2 regions of the Paeniglutamicibacter sp. genome follow, and region 1 is predicted to be linked to the other one. Evidence: predicted binding sites of a transcription regulator. Region 1 holds the regulator's gene; the other holds the start of a gene.
The links. The regulator HrcA, encoded in region 1, represses chaperone genes, less so after heat shock. The targets are predictions, from matches to a motif close to TTNGCACTCGNNNNNNNCGAGTGCNAA.

Region 2: the regulator HrcA is predicted to act here: its motif matches at 1,782-1,808, upstream of ACLQ7E_RS15585 (Hsp20/alpha crystallin family protein).

Annotation. Positions count from the first base shown of each region.
Region 1 covers NZ_JBKKAP010000146.1:102,566-107,558, reverse strand. Annotated here, with positions in the region: gene ACLQ7E_RS17480 (16S rRNA (uracil(1498)-N(3))-methyltransferase) at 1-688, opposite strand, end outside; gene dnaJ (molecular chaperone DnaJ) at 685-1,824, opposite strand; gene hrcA (heat-inducible transcriptional repressor HrcA) at 1,874-2,887, opposite strand; gene ACLQ7E_RS17465 (DUF3097 family protein) at 3,167-4,021, shown strand; gene ACLQ7E_RS17460 (DUF4870 domain-containing protein) at 4,246-4,659, shown strand; gene hemW (radical SAM family heme chaperone HemW) at 4,756-4,993, opposite strand, start outside.
Region 2 covers NZ_JBKKAP010000129.1:11,478-16,470, reverse strand. Annotated here, with positions in the region: gene ACLQ7E_RS15605 (alpha/beta hydrolase) at 1-158, shown strand, start outside; tRNA gene ACLQ7E_RS15600 (tRNA-Thr) at 240-312, shown strand; gene ACLQ7E_RS15595 (hypothetical protein) at 368-736, opposite strand; gene ACLQ7E_RS15590 (J domain-containing protein) at 733-1,080, opposite strand; gene ACLQ7E_RS15585 (Hsp20/alpha crystallin family protein) at 1,292-1,714, opposite strand; gene ACLQ7E_RS15580 (hypothetical protein) at 2,136-2,354, shown strand; gene ACLQ7E_RS15575 (aldo/keto reductase) at 2,463-3,308, opposite strand; gene ACLQ7E_RS15570 (hypothetical protein) at 3,401-3,853, opposite strand; gene ACLQ7E_RS15565 (proteasome activator) at 3,945-4,670, opposite strand; gene ACLQ7E_RS15560 (YbdD/YjiX family protein) at 4,862-4,993, opposite strand, start outside.

The DNA.
Region 1 (4,993 bases):
CCAGTTCGGCATCCGAGATCCCGCCCTCGGGCCCCACGACCAGCTGGATCTCCGGCCGCGTCCCGGATTCGGCTGACGCCGGCACCGGGTTGGTTTCCAGCCAGCCGGCCACGATGGCGGCGAGGGACTCGGTGCCGGCCTCGTGCAGGACGATGACCAGGGCCGGGGCAGGGTCGGAGATCCGCCCGGCGATGTCCCGGGCGAGCTCTGCGCTGTTGAGCATCTGGCGGACCTCGGGCAGGAACGTGCGGCGGGACTGCTTGAGCGCGGCGAGCACCGTGCCCTCCCACTTGGCCAACGCCTTGGCCGCCTTTGCGTCGTTCCAGCGCACGATGGCACGATCCGACTGCCAGGGACGCACCGCGTCGATGCCCAGCTCGACCGCCGACTCCACGGCCTGCAGGTCCCTGTCCCCCTTGGCCAGCGCCTGCACCAGGGTGATGGCCACCGGCGGCAGCGCCTCGATTTCCAGGCCGCGCACTGTCGCATCCAGCGCGGCCTTGTGCGTCGCCGTGACCTCGGCGATCGCCCGCACCCCGGAGCCGTCGACCAGGTCGATCGTTTCGCCGGCGCGGACGCGCTTGACGGTCACCGCGTGGTGGCCCTCGGGGCCGTCGAGCCGCAGTTCGGCGCCCACGTGCGCGTCCTTGAGCTCACCGGGGGCCAGGAAGAAGCACTGGTTGCTCATGCGCCCAGGTTGCCCAGCTTCCCGCGCAGCCGCGAGAACATGCCGCCGCTGTTTTCCATGCGGCCCTCGGCGAATTCCTCGCCGCGGAGCTTGGCCAGCTGCTCGAGCAGCTCGCGTTGGGCGGCATCGACCTTGGTCGGGGTCTCGACCTGCAGGTGGACGATGATGTCCCCGCGCTTGCCGCCGCGCAGCCGCGGGACGCCGAGGCCCGGAAGGCGCACGGTGTCACCTGACTGGGCACCGGATTCGACCTCGATGACCTGGGAACCGTCGAAGGTCTCCAGGTCCAGGTCGGCGCCGAGGGCGGCGGCGGTCATCGGCACGTTCATGCGCGCATGCAGGTCCACCCCGTCGCGTTCGAAGATCTTGTGCCGACGGACCTCGATCTCCACGTAGAGGTCGCCGTTGGGGCCGCCGCCGGGGCCTGCCTCGCCCTGGTTTGCCAGGTGGATGCGGGTGCCGCTGGCCACGCCGGCGGGAACCTTGAGCTGCTTGGAGATGCGTTCGCGGACGCGGCCCTGGCCGTTGCAGTCGATGCAGGGGTCAGGGATGGTGGTGCCGTAGCCGCGGCAGGCGGCACAGGTCTCCACCGTCATCATCTGGCCCAGGAACGAGCGCACCGGGCGCTGGACCTGTCCGGCGCCGTGGCAGATGGAGCAGGTGACCGGGGAGGTGCCCGGGCGGCAGCAGCTGCCCGCGCAGGTCGTGCAGGTGACTGCCGTTTCCATTTCCAGCGGGTACACGGTGCCGGCGACGGCATCGGCCAGGTCGATGGTGGCGGTGATCAATGCGTCGCGGCCGCGCTGGGTGCGCGATGCGGGGCCCTGGGCCCCGCCGCCTCCGCCGAAGAACTGCTCGAAGATGTCGCCGAAGCCGCCGCCCCCGCCAAATCCGCCGCCGCCGCCGAAGCCGGTCTGGCCGGTGCCGTTTTCGTTGCCGGTGGAATCGTAGTTGGCGCGCTTGTCCGCGTCGGAAAGCACCTCGTAGGCGCGGGTGACCAGCTTGAACTTCTCGCTCGCGTCATCCCCGGGGTTCACGTCGGGGTGGAGCTTGCGGGCCAGCTTGCGGTAGGCCTTCTTGATTTCCTCGCTGGTGGCGTCCTTGCTGACGCCCAGGACTTCGTAATGGGTGCTCACAGTGCTCGCTGTGTCCTTTCGTACTTCACAAAATGTGTTTCGACCCGCATTAGCCGGCCAGGATTCGGGAAAGATATCGGGCGACGGCGCGAACCGCGGCCATCGAGGTGGGGTAGTTCATCCGGGTCGGGCCCAGCACGCCGATCATGGCCTGCTCGCCGGGACCGTATCCGGTGGCAACCACCGAGGCCTCGGTCAGCGCCCCGTACTGGTTTTCCGTGCCGATGCCCACGGCAATGCCGTGCGCGTCCTGCTCGAGTTCGGAGAAGAGGCGCAGGAGCACCACTTGTTCCTCGAGCGCCTCCAACACCGGGGTGATGCTCAGCGGGAAGTCCATGTTGGCCCGGGCCAGGTTCGCGGTGCCGGCGGTGATGATGCGGTCCACCGAGCTGTTCCGGGCCAGGGCACCCAGGACCTCGGCCAGGGCGCGGACCGCCGGGGCCAGTCGCGGATCGACCGTGTCCGGGACGCCCTGGGCGAGCCGGGCGACGTCGGAAATCGGCTTGGCATCCAGGACCGAAAGCAGCGCCGCGCGCAGCCGCTGCAGGTCCGTCTCCCCCACCGTGGGCGGGAGCAGGATGACGCGCTGTTCGACCTTGCCGCTGGAGGCGATGAGCACCACCAGGGTCTGCCCGGCGCCCAGCCCGACCAACTCGATGTGGCGCACGGTGGCGTTGGAGTAGTGCGGGACCTGGATCAGCGCGACTTGGCGGGTGATGCTGGCCAGCAGCCTCACGGTGTTTTCCAGCACATCGTTCACATCGTGGGAACCCTCAAGCAGCGCCGCGATGGCACGCCGCTCGGCGCCCGAGAGTGGCTTGATGTCGCCGATCTGGTCGACGAAATGCCGGTAGCCCTTTTCCGTGGGGATCCGCCCGGAGGAGGTGTGCGGGGCAACGATGAGCCCCTCTTCCTCCAGGGATGCCATGTCGTTGCGGATCGTGGCGGCGGAGACGCCCAGGTCGTGGCGTTCGAGCAGGGCCCGCGAACCAACCGGCTCGCGTGACTGCACGTAGTCTTCAACGATGGCTCGAAGGACCTCGAGCCGACGCGGTTCGGTCATTCTCACCTCTCCTGACAAGCCGGATCACCATGGTCAAGGGGGCGCTGCACTGGCCCCGGCCGGGCACCGGGGTCCGGAGGCGCGCATTGGCACTCGACACGTTCAACTGCTAAGTCTAATACGTTTCACATCGCTTGTTAGCATGGTTTGGTCCTTGACCGCGATGCCGCGTTCGACACACCGGCCAATCGCCGCACCGCACGCGGCCCGCCGTTTGGCGATCGGCGCCGCCGCAGGCATCGCCCGGGGACCTGTTGACCACTAGGTGAAAGTGACACGATGAGCAACCACGGCTGGGGCGCCCAGGACATCAGCGCCCCCAAGAAACTCGTACTGCGCAAGGTCCCGCTGGCGCTCGGCCTGCTGCTGGAGGACGTGGAGAGCGGGTGGGTCGGCGAGGTCGTGCGGACCGAAAAATCCGGCGGCATGCGCGTGATGGTCCTCGAGGACCGGCGCGGGCGCACCAAGTCCTTCCGCGCCGGCTTCGGCTTCCTGCTTGAGGGCGAGCCTGTGGAAGTCATCGAGCCCGCCGCCGCTCCCCCGGCACCCCAGGGAACCGCGCGCAGCGCCTCGGGTTCGCGCATGGTCACCGAGCTGAAGGCGCGCACCGCCCGGGCCAGCCGCATCTGGGTCGAGGGCAAGCACGATGCCCAGCTGGTCGAAAAGGTGTGGGGCCACGACCTGCGCGTCGAGGGCATCGTGGTCGAACCGCTGCACGGCGTCGACGACCTGGCCGGCGCCATCCGCGCCTTCGCCCCCTCCCCGCAGCGCAAGCTCGGCATCCTGGTCGACCACCTCGTTTCGGGGACCAAGGAGGCGAAGATCGCGGCCGAGGCGATGCGCGTGCCCGGCGCGGCCGGCAATGTGCTGATCGTCGGGCACCCCTACGTCGATGTGTGGCAGGCCATCCGGCCCTCCGTCCTGAAAATCAGGGCGTGGCCGGTGGTGCCGCGCGGCACCGACTGGAAGACCGGCATCCTCAAGGGACTGGGCTGGCCGCACCAGGAGCAGATCGACATCGCCCAGGGATGGGAGAGGATCCTGGGCCAGGTGCGGTCCTACGCCGACCTGGAGCCCTCACTGCTGGGCCGGGTCGAGGAAGTCATCGACTTCCTGACCGCCGAGGACCACTGAAAACCGCACGGAGCGGGCAACCGGCCCGCCTGCCGGGCAGTGAGGTTACTCACCGCGCGCACGCATAGTGGGCACGTGGGCCATTCGGGATGGCGCATAATCCACACCAAATCCGCGCGCCCGGCCCAAATGCGCGCAGAACGGCATTTCGTGTTCACCCGCGGTGCCCGTTTGGGGATAAACTGGCCAACGGTTCATCCAACCCAACGAAGAGGACATCAGAAGTGGTAAACGAGGCACGAAATGCACCCGGCGGCGACAGCCAGCCGGATCGATTCGAAGGTTCCTCGGCCGCACCCCTGCCCCTGACTCCCTCCGAGGATCGCCAGTGGGCCATGATCGCCCACTTCGGCGCGATCCTGGGATGCGTTCCCGCGCTCATCATCTACGCGGTGTTCAGGGCCCGCGGCCCGTTCACGGCACAGGAATCCAAGGAAGCGCTGAACTTCACCTTCCCGCTGACCGTCCTGGCCATCGTGCTGCACCTTTTCTCGATGATCCCCGGTGTCGGCTGGTTCTTCGCGATCCTGGTCGTGGCCATCTGGCTATTCCTGACCATGAGCGGCGTGCGGGCCGGAATCAACGCCAACAAGTCGCGCCCCTACCGCTACGGATTGAACCTGCGCCTCTTCCACTAGGAATAGCACACACGTACAAAAACGGTGTGGAACTTGGAAACGCCTCAAGGCGAATCCGGGCTCCACACCGTTTTTTGTTGCCGGCCGATGCCGGGTCTAGAAGTCCAGCAACCGCCGCAACACGGCATCTGCCAACAAACGCCCCTGCAGGGTGAGGACGACTTTCTTGGCGAACGCCGCCTCCGGCACCACCAAACCGTCGGCGATCAACCCCGCAATGGCGGCGCGTCCAGCTGGCTCCAGATCTCTGGTGTCCATGCCATCGACGATGCGCGTGAGCAGCATGGCCCGCTCCAGGTAGCGCGCCTCGGCGTCGGGGGTTTCCCGGCCTGCC
Region 2 (4,993 bases), on a different contig from region 1:
GGAGCCAGGCGCTGTCCGAACAGCTCGCCTCGGCCTCGCTGGTGACCTACGAGGGCCATGGGCACACCGCCTATGGCCGTTCCAACGGCTGCATCGCCGACGCCGTGGAATCCTACTTCCTTGACGGCACGGTTCCGGCCGACGGATTGACCTGCTGACGAACACTGTCACCGAGTCGTTTTGACCGCTGCCGATAGGCTCCTATAAAGTAGTCACTTGTGGTGCTTGCGCGCCACGGTGCCTCCTTAGCTCAGTTGGTAGAGCGTCTCACTCGTAATGAGAAGGTCGCCAGTTCGATTCTGGCAGGAGGCTCGTTGTTTGGACACGAGGGTCCGTCACCATCAGGTGACGGACCCTCGTGCGTTGTCTAGGTTTGGGGTCCATGGATGAACGCGATCGCATGGTCCACCGCCTTCTTGAACGCATCGTTGCGCAGCCTGATTTCTGCCTCCAGCGGGGATTCCACATAGTCGGTGATCCCCGGACGCAGCAGCCAGATGCCTCCAGCGGGCGGCAGGTAGATAACGGCAAAACAGCGGTGCTCTTCCTCCACCGTCCACATTGGAACCACCGCCAGCGCGGCCCCCGAATCCGCATTGATCCATTGCGCTCGGGGCAACGGAAATTCATGGATTTCGGGATCCAGGAACGGCGCCGCCCCCTTTCCCCAGCGCTCCTCAAAACGCTCAAAGAACTCGGGTAGCAATGGCGCATCGTAACGGTGCCAGGAATTCATTTAGCTCCTCCCCTCCTAGTCGAAGTCCACTTCAGCGGCCCGACTACCACTTGCGGATGGCGCGTCGCCGAGAACTGGACACGTAGTTTGATACCCGGTGCCGTGTTTTCCGAGCGAAGTTCTCGATCGTACAACGATCGAGACTCAGGATTGCCCAAGACCGCGTAGGCGTCCGTTGCTTCCTGAAGCAGGGATCGTTCGAGCCGTTCCTGCTCGACGCCGTGGGGTGCAGGCCGTGTGTCGGGATGATGCATGCGCAGCTGGAATCGGTATGCACGCGATATCTCCTCGGCGGTGGCTTCGGGGCCGAGCCCAAGAACCGAATATGGGTTGCAAAAGTCCACGAGTGCGCCTTTCTGCTCAACCGCCCCGGTCAGATGCTCAATCGGGGCCCTCCGGTTTGGTAGCGGGCGACCCCGGGCCCAAACAGGGCCCGGGGCTGCCCGCAGGGAACGGCATCAATCCCGGCCTATTGCTGGTGTGCCATGCAGCGAACGCCCCATGACACGGCGCCCGGAGCCAGCCGTCCCCGTCCGGTAAATCATCCATCGAAGATCAGGCGTTGATCGACTGTCGCCCGGGGTCTTGGCTGGTGATCGCGATCTTGCGCGCCTTCGCCTGTTCGGCGACAGGGACCCGGAGTATCAGCACGCCCGCATCGTAGCTGGCTTCGATCTTTTCCGTATCCAGGTTTTCACCCAGTACCAGCTGGCGGCTGAACACGCCCCGAGGACGTTCGGCGGCAAGGATCTCCACGTCTCCGTCCAATGCACCGCGCTCGGCCTTGACCGTTACGACGTTGTTTTCGACATCCAAGTCGATCGATTCATGACTGACGCCTGGCAGGTCGAACTCGATTTGGAATATGTCGCCGTCCCGCCATGCATCCATGCTCATGGCCGCCGGCCTGGTCGTAGTTCCCCAAACCTGCTGGGCGAGCTTGTCGAGTTCGCGGAACGGGTCTGAACGCATCAACATTATTCTCTCCTTCACAGTTTTGTCGTTTTCCGACCCACTGCCATGTGTAGCAGTGGGTATTAATTTTTTAGCACCGCAGCAACTCCTGCGCAAGCAAAAGAATCCTGAGAATTCGATGGATTTTCGACACGTTGCTGGTCGTCGATGCAGGGTGCGTCGGCCGCGCGCGGGTATGGGACCTGGCCCCTACCTCTCGGAAGTTCCTGTTCAGATTCCGGCGCATTGCTCCTTCAACCACCTCGGGTGCGCATGAGCCGGAGTAGAGAAAAGGGGGAGCTCGCTGCTCACCGCTGCGGAATGGATTGCCGTGACGGGCAACCTCAGTCCACGCTCGGGGGAAAAGGCGGCCGCATTCAAAGACGGTTGAAGGAGCGGGCCCAACACGCTCGGAGGGCAATCCATCCGTGGTTCTATAGGGGGCATGGGCGAATCGAGGACGACCCGAAGCCTGACGCTCTCCGACGGACTGGCGGTGTTCGTCGGACTCGCCGCTGCGGTGGTGCTGTTCCTCCAGCCCGGGGCTGCGGCAGATTGTCCGGTAGCCGACCTGGACGGGAAACTGAAGCCCGTGTCCGTGTCCGTGTCACTGTTGCTGCTCGGCCGGGCGCCAGTGGTTTCCGGGCAACTGTGCCGAAAGTGACCACGGGAAGCCGGGCTATGTCTTAAATGTGTGTGGGGACCCGGCAGCGGGTCCCCACACACATTTGTCTTCTCACTCTCCCGCGGAATGGGGAAGTGAATTTGTCGCCTAGGCGAAGTCGCTGACTGCCGGGTCGGCGGCGATGCGGCCCTCGGCGCCCTTGTCCAGGGCGTTGATTGCGGCAATGTCAGCGGCATCCAGCGACACGCCCAGGCCTGCCAGGTTCTCCATGATGCGCGAAGGGGTCACCGACTTCGGGATGACCACGTTGCCCAGGGCCAGGTGCCAGGCAATGACGACCTGGGCGACGCTGGCGTTGTGCTTTTCGGCAATGGCCACCAGTGCCGGGTCGTTGAGCAATTCATTGCCCTGGCCCAGCGGCGACCACGACTGGTGCAGGATTCCCTTGGCTGCCTCGAATTCGCGCAATTGCGCCTGCGGGAAGTACGGGTGGGTTTCGACCTGGTTGATCACCGGCAGCACGCCGGTGGCTTCCTCGAGCTCGGCGAGCGCCTCGACGGTGAAGTTGCAGACGCCGATGGACTTCACGCGACCGGACTTCTGCAACTCGACGAGCGCACGCCAGGTGTCCACGTACTTGCCCTGCTTGGGCTGCAGCCAGTGGATCAGGTACAGGTCGAGGTACTCCAGACCCAGGCGTTCCATGGATGCGTCGAAGGCAGCCAGGGTCGAGTCGTAGCCCTGGTCCGAGTTCCAGACCTTGGTGGTGATGAACATGTCCTCGCGGGGCACCTCGGTCGCGGCAATGGCGCGGCCGACGCCCTCCTCGTTGCCGTAGATGCGGGCGGTGTCGATGTGGCGGTATCCGGCGGCGAAGGCCTGCTGGACCACGTCGGTTGCGACGTCGTCTTCGACCTTCCACACCCCGTAGCCAAGCTGGGGAATGGTGTTGCCGTCGTGGAAGGTGAGATCTGGGGATACAAGGTTTGTCATGATTCCCATCCTGCCACCGTGCATTGACAGGCATTGGCGGAGGCGGGAATGATCAGCGCTGGGCGAAACCCGGTGCCCCGCAGTCCGAACCCTTAGTGCTTGGCCATTTCGGCCTCTGCCGCACTGATGCCGTCGGCCACCAGATCCGCGCGCATGGCAACGTTTTCCAGTCCCGCCGACGCATACCCCCAGCGTTCCCCGTCAAGGCGCGCCATGGCGGCGACCTGCGCGGTGGTGGCCAGGTCGTTGGCGGCCTTGGACAGCAGCCGGTGCACGGCGTAGAGCTCGTGGGGAACGTTCTCGCCGGTGCTCGGGTTCTTGGCCTGGGCGGCGACGCACACGACGCGCACCCGCTCCTGGAGCTCGGCCAGGTGGTTGGCGATCAGGATCAGGGCATTGTGCAGGTCGTCGTCCTCGATGCCCTCGAGGACCTGGTGCACCCGATCCAGCGAGCGCCCGAACCTGTCATAGGCACGGCGCCAGACCCCGTCGCCGAGTTCCTTGTTGTCGCGGCGTGCGCCACGAACGGAGGAGAACAGCCCCATCTACGTGTTTGCCTTTGTTATTGCCATGACGTCCCCCGGTGGTTCAAGATGCCCGAGGAACAAGTCGTTACCCGTGTTGCCACTTTCAAGTCTAGAGGTATTGCCCGAACCCGGTCTCTCCCTCGACGCCCGGACCCTGCGTGGGATGCTCGGGGCCGGGAGCTGTTCCAGGACCTCCCTGCGGCATGCGTTCGGGCTCGCCCTGCTCGTTGATGACGATCCCGGGGGCCACCTGGGTGCCCGGGGGAAGCTGGCGCATGGCCATGCGCTGGGCCAGCTGCTGGTTGACCAGCTGCTGGGCGGCCATGGCCGCTTGCAGTCCGTGGAAGACGCCTTCGAGCCAGCCGACCAGCTGGGCCTGGGCCACGCGAAGCTCGGCCTCCGAGGGTGTCTCGCCGTCGGCGAAGGGCAGCCGGATGCGGTGGAGTTCCTCGGCAAGTTCCGGGGACAGCCCGGTCTCCAGCTCGTGGACGGAGCGTTCATGGATGTCGGCCATTCGGGTGCGGGCTTCCTCGTCCAATGGTGCAGTACGCACCTCTTCAAGCAGTTGCTTGATCATCCCGCCAATGCGCATGAGTTTGGCAGGCTCGCCAATGCTCATCACGTGCACGTTGTCCTTGCCGAGGGCATGAACGCCCGGGGCGCCGGGGGCGTTGCCGGGACCGGGTGCGCCGGGCTGCTGGGCGGGACCCGTGGGTTGGGCGCCCGGGCGGGTGCCGGCCTCGGCCGACGCCTGGTATGGCCACGCCGCGTCGTCGGGCGCGGGAGTGTTCGATGCAGCGGTGGGATCGGGGATCTGTTCACTGTGCTCGCTCATGGCTCCATCTTGCCATGCACTCCCCCGGTCCGGCAGGAGGTTTTCGTTGTTGATTCAAAGCCCGCCGTGGTTCCTGGCCCGCAAGGCCGTTCCCTGCCGGCCCTGCGGGAACCCGGGCAAACGCCACGGGGCCGGCGGACAGAGTGTCCACCGGCCCCGCGACCCCTATGCACCGATGCGCAGAACGCGGATCAACAGCACCGACCCTGCGGGTTCTTCTCCTGCCAGTCGGTGTAGTCGCGCCAGAACTCGCGCTCGCCCATGGGAGCGACACCCGGATGCGTGCGGGCCTGGTGTTCGAGGTACACCCGGTATTTGTCGGC